3 regions of the Vibrio sp. A2-1 genome follow, and region 2 is predicted to be linked to each of the others. Evidence: riboswitches for the same ligand, from Rfam matches in the RefSeq annotation. Region 2 holds a riboswitch; each other region holds the start of a gene.

Region 1 (4,089 bases), on a different contig from region 2:
TTAGTGCTTGTGAGTTAATACCACTGACGATAACCATGGCTAATGGCGGCAATACCAGCATTGAGACTACTATGATCCAAAAGCTATCCCAAGCTTTTGACCACCAGCAGTCCTTAACCAAATATTTCTCTTCCGACAACTGACTGGCCGTCACTGAAATAGGTTTCGACAGGCGCTGAATACTCACCGCGAGCACTCCACACAGCAGCATTTGCCATATCGCGAGCAAGGCACCAACCTGTAAGTCAAAGTCGAATTTAATCGCTTGATAAATAGCGAGTTCGATAGTGGTCGATTTCGGACCTCCACCTAGCGCCATCACGGTAGCAAAGCTAGTAAAGCACAACATGAAGACTAAGCCACATACATGAGGCAGTTGTTGTCTCAATCGCGGCCATTCGACCCATTTAAATTTATTCCAATGACTCATACCCAAATGAGCACACAGCTTGTGCTGCTCGGCAGGCACGGTATCTAAAGCTTGTAAAAGTAAACGGCTGGCATAGGGCAGATTAAAAAAGACATGTGCGAGCAAAATGCCATTCAATCCATAGATGGAGAATGGTAATTCAATATCGAAGTTCGCCAGAAATTTAGCTAACCAACCACTGTTGCCATAAATTGCAAGCAAACCAAACACACCGACTAACACAGGCAAAACCAAGGTCGACGCGAACAGCCTTAACAACAGAGCTCGCCCAAAAAATTGCCTGCGACACAAAGCATGAGCAATAGGTATAGCAAAGCCAACACTCAGCACAGTTGAGAGTGTCGCTTGATAAAAACTGAATTTCGTTACGTGCCAATAGTAAGGATCGGACCATACTTGGCTGATATCAAGAGAAGGGGCATTGCTAAGCAATGCCCCAACTGCTGAAACCACAAAGGCGGTAATGAGTATCGCAACCCAGATCCCGACCTTAGGTGTTTTCTTTATCATAAATTGATTTTTTACCGTAAGTGGTTCACTCAGTTAATATCGAACGAACCTTTAAATACAGAAAGTTAGAAAGCTGAGCTTTAGGAAACTCATCTTTAGAAAGTTAAGCTAGAAAGCTAATCCTTTAAAAAGTAAGTGCACTCTGCCATTCACGAATCCATGGCTTACGCTTAGCAGCGATTTCTTCAGGCGTAAAACTCAGAGCTTTCTGCGGTACTGTTAACTGCTCGAACCCTTTGGGTAGCTCGATACCCGTCACTGGGTACATCCAGTTGCCAGTTGGCATCGCCGATTGGAATTCATCACTTAAGATAAACGCCATAAACTCATCGGCCAGTTTTTCATTTTTGCTGCCTTTAACTTTCGCAGCCACTTCCACTTGAGTGTAATGACCTTCTTCAAAGCTTGCAGCTGCATACTTAGAATCACTTTCTGCAATGATGTGGTAAGCAGGGGATGTTGTGTAAGACAAGACTAAGTCCGACTCCCCCTTTAAGAACATAGAGTAAGCTTCAGACCAACCTTTAGTAACCGTAACCGTCTTCTGAGCAAGTTTCTTCCAAGCTGCCGTCGCTTCATCACCGTATACCGACTTCATCCATAGCATCATGCCTTGACCCGGCGTTGATGTACGTGGGTCTTGGTAGATAACCTTAAGGTCGTCACGCTGCTCAACCAGTTCTTTCAAGCTCTTAGGTGGGTTTGCTAGTTTCTCTTTGTTATAGATAAACGCAAAGTAACCAAAATCATAAGGAACAAAGGTGCTGTCGTCCCAGCCGTTAGGAAGTGTCACTGAAGACGTATCAACATTGTGCTCAGCCAATAAGCCCGTCGCTTTCGCTTCAGCCATCAGATTGTTATCTAGGCCTAACACGATATCAGCTTTGCTGTTACCACCTTCAAGACGCAAGCGGTTCAGAATAGATACGCCATCTTCTAGCGCGACAAAGTTCACATCACAGCCACACTTTTCTTCAAATGCTTTTTCAACGGCAGGACGAGGTCCCCAATCCGCAGCAAAAGAGTCATAGGTATAAACCGTTAGGGTATTGTCTGCAGCAAAGGCAGAAAAAGAGATGGCTGTAGTAACAGCAAGAGTTGTTAATGTAAATTTCACTGGACGCTCTCCATGGTCTGAGCGGCACAGGTTTGAGGGAGGAGAACGGTAGAGGTTGTTCCTAACTCAATTCCTACGCCAGCATTATCTGGTTCAGGTTTACGGGTCCCAAGCACTTGCTTGATCTCAGCTCGCATTCATTATTTGAATGGTTCGCTCCCCGATGAGTGTTCAGAATTGTAATTCGAATTTTAACAATAAGCTATCAAGTTTGGATCAATTACGTTGATCGTAACCCCAACGTGGTACTAAACCTTGCTCGATGCCAAGATGATCCAAAATGCGCGCCACCATAAAATCGACCAGATCTTCAATCGACTTAGGTTGATGATAAAAACCCGGAGCGGCAGGCATGATCGTCACGCCCATAGTCGATAGCTTATGCATGTTCTCTAAGTGCAGCGTCGAGAATGGCGTCTCACGAACCACCAACAACAGTTGGCCTCGTTCTTTCATGACCACATCTGCAGCACGCTCAATCAGATTATCCGATAAGCCATGAGCAATTGAAGCCAAGCTTCCCGCTGAACATGGACAAACGACCATCTGCTTCGGCGCTGCAGAGCCAGAGGCAACCGGTGAGAACCAATCATCTTTGCCACACACCACCAGCTTTTCGGGGTCACACCCAAGGTGTTTAACCAAAGCTTGTTTCGCTGCATCTGGTCCAGCAGATAACTTAAGTTCATGCTCGGTCGCCAACACCACTCGCGCAGCCGACGATATCAGTAAATAGACCTGATAATCCGCCGCCAAAAGGCATTCAAGTAAACGCAGGCCATAAGGCGCACCTGATGCGCCAGTGAAAGCGAGGGTTATAGCTTTATCGTGTTTTGTCATGTTCTCAATTACTTCAAAATATAAGGTCGTGGATGCCGTTAGCCTTTGAGTGCCAACGCATCCAACAGTTTCTGGTGAATACCACCAAAGCCACCATTGCTCATTACCAAGATTTGGTCGCCCGCTTGTGCCTCTGAGACAATTCTAGCAACGAATGTATCCATGTCATCACTAACATGTGCGGGTTGATGGCACGCATCGGCAGCATCTTGTACAGACCAATCAATGTTATCTGGTTGGAATAAGTAGGTAGAATCCGCCTGTTTGAGCGAATCAGCCAAGGTTTCTTTATGCACACCACGCTTCATGGTGGCAGAACGAGGCTCTAAAACGGCAATGATTTTTTTCGTATCGACCTTATTACGTAAGCCACCCAGAGTAAGTTCAATCGCTGTAGGATGATGAGCAAAATCGTCATAGACAGAAACACCTGCTACCTCACCTTTGAACTCTAAGCGACGCTTGGTATTAATGAACGCCGCCAGTGATTCACATCCTAAGTCGGGTGTCACACCAACATGTCTTGCCGCCGCAATCGCCATCAAGGCATTACTTACGTTATGATCGCCAACCAAATCCCAGTCTACGGTTCCAACACATTCGTCTTGGAAATAGACCTCAAATTTGGAGCCATCTTTAACCAGTTTCTTGGCATCCCAATCGCCAAGTTCGCCGCTCGATTCAGTCTCACTCCAACACCCACGAGAAAGAACATCTTCAATAGCCGCATCTTGCTTCGGTGAAAAAATACGACCATTACTTGGCACAGTGCGAACCAAATGATGAAACTGTCGCTTGATCGCTTCAAGATCATCAAAGATATCCGCATGATCGAACTCAAGATTATTCATGACCAAGGTTCTTGGGTGGTAATGAACGAACTTAGATCGTTTATCGAAAAAAGCACTATCGTATTCGTCGGCTTCAACCACGAAGAACATGCTTTCACCAAGGCGAGCAGAGATACCAAAGTTACCCAACACACCACCAACTAAGAAGCCCGGTGCATAGCCACAGTCTTCCAAGATCCAAGCCAACATGCTTGATGTAGTAGTCTTGCCATGCGTTCCCGAGACCGCAAGAACCCAACGGTCATGCAGTAGAAATTCTTGCAACCATTGCGGGCCTGATGTGTATCTAAGGTTATTATCCAATACATACTCAACACACGGGTTACCACGGCTCATGGCAT
Region 2 (4,089 bases):
TTGAGCAGAAGTGAGCAACCTTACCCGACTCCTGCGGTAAAGTTTCATCATGGAAAGAACGCGCGGTTTCCGGATCTAAAGCTAAATTAAATTGGTCTTCCCAACGGAATTCAAAACGTGCCTTTGATAACGCATTGTCGCGGATTTGTGCGCCCGGGTGCCCTTTCGCCAAGTCTGCAGCATGTGCTGCCAGCTTGTAAGTAATCAAGCCAGTCTTCACATCTTCTTTGTTTGGTAAGCCTAGGTGCTCTTTAGGGGTGACATAACAGAGCATCGCACAGCCGTACCAACCAATCATGGCGGCACCAATACCTGAGGTAATATGATCGTAACCAGGAGCAATATCTGTCGTCAGTGGACCTAAAGTATAGAAAGGAGCTTCATGGCAGTGCTCTAACTGCTCGTCCATATTCTCTTTGATTAGGTGCATTGGTACATGTCCAGGGCCTTCAATGATCACCTGAACGTCGTATTCCCAAGCCACTTTAGTCAACTCACCTAGAGTACGTAATTCCGAGAATTGAGCTTCATCATTGGCATCAGCAATCGAGCCCGGACGCAGACCGTCACCCAATGACAGAGCTACATCGTACTTCGCACAGATCTCACAGATCTCGCGGAAGTGAGTATAAAGGAAACTTTCTTGGTGATGAGCAAGACACCATTTCGCGATGATGGAGCCACCACGAGAGACAATACCAGTCACACGCTTAGCGGTCATTGGTACGTAACGAAGCAATAAGCCTGCGTGGATAGTGAAATAATCAACACCCTGCTCTGCTTGTTCAATCAAGGTATCACGCATTACTTCCCAGTTAAGGTCTTCCGCAACGCCATTCACTTTTTCAAGCGCCTGATACATAGGAACTGTACCAATCGGCACCGGACTGTTACGCAAGATCCATTCGCGAGTCTCGTGGATATTACGGCCAGTGGAAAGGTCCATCACGGTATCGCCACCCCAGCGAGTCGACCAAACTAGCTTCTCAACTTCTTCTTCAATCGAAGAGCTTACTGAAGAGTTACCTATATTGGCGTTCACCTTCACTAAGAAGTTTCGACCAATAATCATCGGTTCTGATTCTGGGTGGTTGATGTTTGAAGGGATAATAGCTCGACCTTCTGCAACTTCTTTGCGCACGAACTCAGGGGAAATTTCTTTCGGTAGGTTGGCACCGAAGTTATGGCCAGGGTGTTGATGATTAAGCTGCTCATCAGCAAACTTCTGACGGCCCATATTCTCACGTATTGCAATGTACTCCATCTCAGGAGTGATAATGCCTTGACGAGCATAATGCAGCTGGGTAACACACTGGTTACCTGTAGCACGACGAATTCTAGGTAGATTGCCGTAACGAAGGTCGTCTAGGGTTTCATCTTCTAAACGTTCTTTGGTGTAAACAGAGCTTACATCGTCTAACAGTTCCGTATCGCCACGCTCTTCAATCCATTGCTCTCGCAACTTAGGAAGACCGTTATACAGGTCTATTTCGTGTGTAGGGTCTGTATAAACACCGGAGGTATCGTAAACTTGAATAGGTACATTAGGTTCGAATACAGGCTCTTTTTTGCTGCCACCCACAAGGCTATCAGCGAGTGATATTTCTCGGACAGGGACTTGAATGTCCGCTCGAGATCCTTGGATGTAAGCTTTTTTTGAATTTGGATAAGGTTGTACGGATAAAGAATCAATGAAATTCTTCGCTTCCAGTCTTGCTTGTTTACGACTCGACATAGCATTTTTCCTTGGCTTTTAGCCATTATTTATAGGGATAAAAATGCTTGACGGATTTGATGCTACAAGAGGGATCACAACAAGAAAATACAGTTGCGATCTGGAGATAGATCTCTAGAAGGATTCTAGTTAGATATCTACTCTTGTTCCCTTCGCAGGTATTAGCCTGATCAGGTTCAACGGATCCCGAGTTAACGGTCTCAGCCATATGGCACTCCGACAAGTTCGATCGAGTATATAAAAACGGCTTGGATAAACCAAGCCGAGTTGTTAACAAATCGTAAGAAAGTTTTAAGACTTTATCAAAAGTTGGAAGCCGATCCATGCTGCTGAGATGCTGAGAACCACGTTGAGTAGCACATTGAGTCCCATCTTAAAGAAAGCACCCTGCTGCATAAGAAGCACGTTATCCATCGAAAATGTAGAAAATGTAGTCAATGCTCCAAGGAAACCAAGACCGATGATCTGCCTCCATGGTTCTGTCGCAACCATCTCATTCTCAAACGCTGCGATGAGCAAACCCATAATTAAAGAGCCAATTACGTTAACTGTCAGTGTACCGTAAGGGAAACCACGTCCTAGCATCACCACACATAACTCTGAAATCAAATAACGCGAACAAGCACCAAATGCGCCACCAATGGCAATAAAACCTAAAATAGATAACTGACCCATGAATCCTCCCAAACAATAGTCCCTATATTCTAGCTTTACCGTCGATAAAAGCGAGGGTAGAAACTAAGAATGCATGCGCAAATATTAAACGTTACAGGTGTCACTTAACTTCAATATATCCCATCAATCCTGTTTTCATGTGCTCAATTACATGACAGTGGTACATCCAGCGTCCTGGGTTGTCTGCAACAAATGCAGCTTTAGCTCGGCCATTTTTTCCAAGTAACACTGTATCGGTATGGAAAGGCTCTTCAATTTTTTTACCATCAAGTTCCAATACAGTAAATGTATGCCCATGAATATGAATCGGGTGATGATATTGAGTGACGTTCTTAAGATCGAATATGTAAGTCTTACCCAACTCTAAAGTCGCCAACGGTTCAGGAATATTGTCTTTACTCATTCCTTCCCATGCTCTTTTATTAGTAAGCCAAAACTTAGGCATGGACTTCCCATTTTTAGAAACTGGTGATACCGCACCTTCCCACTCGAACACAAAATCGATCTCTTCAGCATTAGCAAGATCTAGATTAGGTACCGGGTTAAGAGGTAACAATGGCAATAAACGCCCTTCAGTAAGGGGGGAATCTACTACCTCGAACTCGCATAAAGAGAAAGGAAAGCGGCCCTTCATTTGAAGAACATTAACTCGATCGCCTACTCTGGGCGCTATCAGTCCAATATCCACGCGCATCCCTGGGCCGATTTTATGTTGAGTCAGTTTATATGGCGTCTTTACAGGATTACCATCAATGGCAATCACCCATGCCTCAGCCCCTTCGACAGCAATAGGATAAGTGATCGTATTATCGACATTCGCAATACGCAGTCGAGTCGTTGCGTGCTGCTTTAATTGGTATACAGGTTCATGAACACCATTGACGCTACTCCACTCTCCTGGAGTACCCATACGAGCACTTAGTCGTGGAATCATTAAGTCTTTCCATTGACCCTGTTTATCGATGTGCCAATGCTTAAGCATCAGTGCATGCTCTTCATCAAACTGCACTGGAGTATTCTCTTCTACGATAATAATACCAACTAAGCCCATACCAAGCTGCTTGACACTATTCATATGTGGGTGATACCAAAATGTGCCAGCATCTGGCGGCGTAAACTCATAAATGAATGTTTCACCTGGCATGATCGGTGGCTGACTTAAGAAGGGAACACCGTCCATTTCGATAGGAATTCTTAAGCCATGCCAATGGATAGTCGTCGGCTCTGATAGCTTATTCGTAAAGCGGATCGTGACCTTTTCACCCTGTCGACATCGAATTGTCGGAGCAGGGATCTGTCCATTAAAGGCTAAAACATTGGTATTAAATCCCGTCACCAACTCAGCTGTTGAAGGTTCAGCAGTTAAGTCATAGACATACTTACCTTGCCCATCAAGAGACTGCTTCATAGAACAAGCAGGCAAAACAGTTAGTGCAGATATAGCGAGAGATGATTGAATAAACTTACGACGGGAAATATCCATATTTGTTGCCTTTTAGTAATAACGACCAAAATGTAACAAAATATTGAGAATAATTCTCATAAAGAAGTGGGGATTGTGCTGTTGATTGTTTATAAAAGAGACTGGGATAAGTAAGCACTTACACTTTTAAGGCTAGGTTTTATTAAAAGCAGGAATTATCGACTAAAAATCGAACAAATATAAAGTGAAAAAATAG
Region 3 (4,089 bases), on a different contig from region 2:
GTGACAAAATAGAGCGATATCGAAAGCACCGCCAAGATGAATAAGGCCGCAAACATCTCATCGATGATCATGCGCGCGTTGGCCTGTAGCATTAAATAACCTAACCCTTCACTCGAACCCACCCACTCGCCAACAACCGCGCCAATTGGAGCAATCACCACAGCCACACGAATGCCAGACGCCAGTGTTGGCAGCGCCGCAGGCAGTTGGATATGGCGGAGCAGTTGCCATTTCGATGCCCCCATGGTCTTGGCAAGATCGAGGTAGCCTGTCGGAGTATTTCGCAGGCCGTCGTAGCAACAGGTCGTTACAGGGAAGAAGATTATGATTGCAGCCATCACGACTTTTGAAGCGATGCCATAGCCAAGCCACAGCATCAGTACTGGCGCGATCGCAAATACAGGAATCGCTTGGCTGGCAATCAAGATAGGCAACAACCAGCGTTTCAATGGTTCAAACATCAACATCTGCAGGGCGAAAAACAGCCCCATGGATAAACCGAGTAACAGCCCAAGTAAGATCTCCTGCGCAGTCACCCAAGTGTGTTTGAGTAGCACATCGTAACGTTCAATTAGCTTGATGAAGACTTCTGCGGGAGCTGGCAGAATGAAGCTTGGCATCTCGAAGATAACCACCACCAGTTGCCATAAACCGAGAATCACGGCGCTGCTGATAAGCAAACGCATAACGGGATTCATCTGACGAGGAGGTGTAGTGGCAGTCTGTACGTTAGCTGAACGAGCCACAACTTCGCTTCGTGTTAGATCATTCATAATCACGCTCCAACTGATCTAAGATCGCTTGTTGTAGCTCAGCACATTCACCATCTAGCACTCGTGGTGTCGCCGTGTTAGGCACAGACAAAGACTGAGCATTCGCAGGTGTGCCTTGCAACACATACAAGTTGTCCGCCAAACGCACCGCTTCTTGTGGATCATGGGTGATCAACACAACGGTTTTACCTTTTAGCAGTTCACACGCTAAACTTTGCAGTTTGTGTCTTGTTACCGCATCCAGCGCAGAGAACGGTTCGTCCATCAGCACCACTGGCTTGTCTTGCATTAAGGTTCGAGCCAAAGCAACACGCTGACGCATGCCACCAGACAATTGATCCGGCAGAGTAGACGCGTGATCAGCCAAACCAACCGCAGCTAACAACTCTAGTGCTTGATTGGTTTGCAGTGCTTTATCAGAAGCTGAATTTTGAAAACGATGACTTAGGCAAACATTGTCGATAACCGACAACCATGGCAGTAACAAGTCTTGCTGTGCCATGTATGCGATGCGATCCGTTAGAGGCAATTCATCAGACGTTGCCAAAGTGCCCTGCCACTCCACCTTATCGTCCAGTAAGCCTGCCAGATAACGCAATACCGTGGTTTTTCCGCAGCCACTTCGACCTAGCAATACCGTCCACTTACCTGCGTTTAAGCTAAGCGACAACCCAGATAAGGTCGCGTGCTCACTGTCGTTATAACGCAAGGAGGCATTGCTGAGTTGAACACCAACTGTATTAACGGACATTACCGTGTCCAGCAAAGAAGTGATTTACAGGCCCATGACCTTGGCCAACTTGCAGCTCATCAGCGTGAGCAATCGCGCGAGAAATGTATTGTTTGCCTAGGTCGACAGCCTCTGAAAGCGTGTTGCCTTGCGCTAAGAAAGAAGCAATCGCAGAAGAGAGCGTACAACCCGTGCCGTGGGTATTTTTAGTAGGAAAACGCTTCGCACTAATCAAAGCAGAGGTGGTTGGCAGAATCAGTAAGTCGTTACTGTTCTCATCCTTCTCTAAGTGGCCGCCTTTGAGAAGAACGGCTTTCGCGCCCAGTGCGCGTAAGTCTTCAATCATGCCCTGCATTTCAGCTTCGCTTTCAGGTACCGGCTTGCCTGTTAGCGCCGCTCCTTCTGGCAAGTTAGGAGTAATGATGTCTGCCAGCGGAATCAGCTCTTGTTTTAGCGTGGTGATAGCCGAGTTTTCTAACAGCAGATCACCACTGGTCGCGACCATCACAGGGTCAATCACTAAGTGTTTAGGTTGGTACTGCTTAATTTTGTCTGCAACGACTTTGATGATTTGCGAATCGGCCAACATGCCGACTTTTACTGCCACGATATTGAGATCAGTAAACACTGCATCTAACTGACTAGCTACATGGTCGAGTGGAATAGGGAAAATGGCTGACACGCCTTGAGTGTTCTGAGATGTGATAGCGGTAATTACCGAACAAGCAAAACTACCGGTAGCAGACATGGCTTTAATATCAGCTTGGATCCCTGCACCGCCGCCGCTGTCTGAGCCTGCGATCGTCAATACAATCGGAGTGTTCGTTCGAATCGAACCATCAGCAGAGTGCTGTGAAACTGAGGCTTTGGGCGTTAAATCTTTTGAAATAGAACTGTGTGTCATTGTCGCTCCTACTATCTTACAAGACGTAGGAGAACGAACACTGATCGAAGGAGAAGTCGCATTAGGCTCATGAAAATTTTCATGGGTGCAGACGTAGATCGAGTGCTTATAGTTCCCTACGCCAGTGTTAACTGAATCAGGTTCAACGGGTCTCGATTAACGATCTCAGCAAACACCAAATAAGGTATATGCCCCCCGACTATTGATAGCGATAGTAACAGCACTCTCACAACTGAGATACTGATTTTATTCAATTATAAGAATTACTCATGAATAAATTTCAATTAGGCTCAACAAAACAAATACTTATAACGTTCCTTTAGATGGCTTCGACTGTATCAACAAGCACAGCACAATCAGAAACATACCTAACCAACCTATAAAAGGAATCAGCTCACCGACAACGCAGACGGCAAGCACCGCTGCGACTACTGGTTCAAACAGAGTCAGCAGATTGGCGCTACTCGCGGTCACATGGCGTAAACCAAAACTGAACGCGATATAGCCCAAGCATTGTGGAATTAACGTCAGATAACTGATGACCAATACGTTAATCTGCGAGGAAAACAGGTTATCACCAGTAAACCAGAGCGTTGGCAGCAACAGCATCGCACCCAGGCCAAAAATACTGCCCATCGCCGCTTGTGACTTAATCCCTTTGTCGATCAGTGCTTTGGTCGCCCAAGAATAAATGGCGTAACACAACCCAGCGAGCAAACCTAAAGCAATACCGAACAGCTTGAGATCATCACCGGATTCATTCGTCGATGAAGATTCTGAAAACACCAACAACCCAATACCCACCACACCAATCGCAAAGCTAGTGAGCCAACGTTTGTTGATATTATTCTTTTTGCTAATCAGACACTCTAATAGTGCCGAAAAGAAAGGGGCGGTCGCAATCGAAACCACTGTACCAATCGCCACACCTGATAATTTCATTGAAGAATAGAAAGCTAAGGGATAGACCGCCAAAGCCAAAGCACTCACTGCCAACAACTTCTTGTTCTGCAAAAGCTTGTCGAAAGCGAATAGGATTTTTCGATACGCCAATCCCGCTTGCATTAGGCCACCGATGCCCATAGAGAAAGCACCAATCGCTAATGGGCTTAGATCAGGTGCAAAACTTGCGGCGGTGCCTGTCGTGCCCCATAAAATTGAAGCAAACAAGATGGCCAAAGTGCCCGTTTGGAATTCGTTAACGCGATTGATGGCAAGATTCATTTCTATTACCCAATTTTCATTTCTGAAATAGATAATAGTGAAGATTGATATAAGTTAGTTTGCCGAAAGGACGCTATTGTTGTTTCTAAAGACTGTCTTTCATTGAGCCTAGAAACGCCCTTGGAGACATCCCAAAGTGCTGAGAGAAGCGGCGACTGAAAGCAGAAACATCACTATATCCCACATTTTCAGCGATCAATTGAACAGGTAAATCTGTGTGGGTTAACAAGGCTTGAGCTTTCTCCATACGATATCGAGTGATGTATTTAAGCGCACTGATACCCAGGCATTCTTTGAAGCGTTTTTTGAATTGAGTGGGACTCAAACAGGCCGTTTCTGCAAGTTGAGATATAGAGAGAGGTTGGGCGTAATTATCCGCGATCAGCCTTTGTACCGCACGAATACGAGGGTCGATGCTCTTGCTGACTTGTTGTTGCTCTAACAGCAATGAAAACACA

The links. Region 2 has a riboswitch for thiamine pyrophosphate ahead of thiC (phosphomethylpyrimidine synthase ThiC). Riboswitches for the same ligand answer to the same signal wherever they lie in the genome.
Region 1: linked by a shared signal. The riboswitch ahead of thiB (thiamine ABC transporter substrate binding subunit) and the one ahead of thiC (phosphomethylpyrimidine synthase ThiC) in region 2 are both predicted to bind thiamine pyrophosphate.
Region 3: linked by a shared signal. The riboswitch ahead of thiD (bifunctional hydroxymethylpyrimidine kinase/phosphomethylpyrimidine kinase) and the one ahead of thiC (phosphomethylpyrimidine synthase ThiC) in region 2 are both predicted to bind thiamine pyrophosphate.

Annotation. Positions count from the first base shown of each region.
Region 1 is NZ_JAKKCO010000013.1:40,244-44,332, forward strand. Features, by position in the region: gene thiP (thiamine/thiamine pyrophosphate ABC transporter permease ThiP) at 1-940, opposite strand, end outside; gene thiB (thiamine ABC transporter substrate binding subunit) at 1,065-2,057, opposite strand; TPP riboswitch at 2,111-2,230, opposite strand; gene L3V33_RS22170 (flavin prenyltransferase UbiX) at 2,274-2,897, opposite strand; gene mpl (UDP-N-acetylmuramate:L-alanyl-gamma-D-glutamyl-meso-diaminopimelate ligase) at 2,936-4,089, opposite strand, start outside.
Region 2 is NZ_JAKKCO010000016.1:373-4,461, reverse strand. Features, by position in the region: gene thiC (phosphomethylpyrimidine synthase ThiC) at 1-1,735, opposite strand, end outside; TPP riboswitch at 1,866-1,964, opposite strand; gene crcB (fluoride efflux transporter CrcB) at 2,027-2,410, opposite strand; gene L3V33_RS22870 (multicopper oxidase family protein) at 2,511-3,893, opposite strand.
Region 3 is NZ_JAKKCO010000001.1:197,222-201,310, reverse strand. Features, by position in the region: gene L3V33_RS00910 (ABC transporter permease) at 1-698, opposite strand, end outside; gene L3V33_RS00905 (ABC transporter ATP-binding protein) at 766-1,524, opposite strand; gene thiD (bifunctional hydroxymethylpyrimidine kinase/phosphomethylpyrimidine kinase) at 1,514-2,407, opposite strand; TPP riboswitch at 2,504-2,615, opposite strand; gene L3V33_RS00895 (EamA family transporter) at 2,714-3,631, opposite strand; gene L3V33_RS00890 (AraC family transcriptional regulator) at 3,717-4,089, opposite strand, start outside.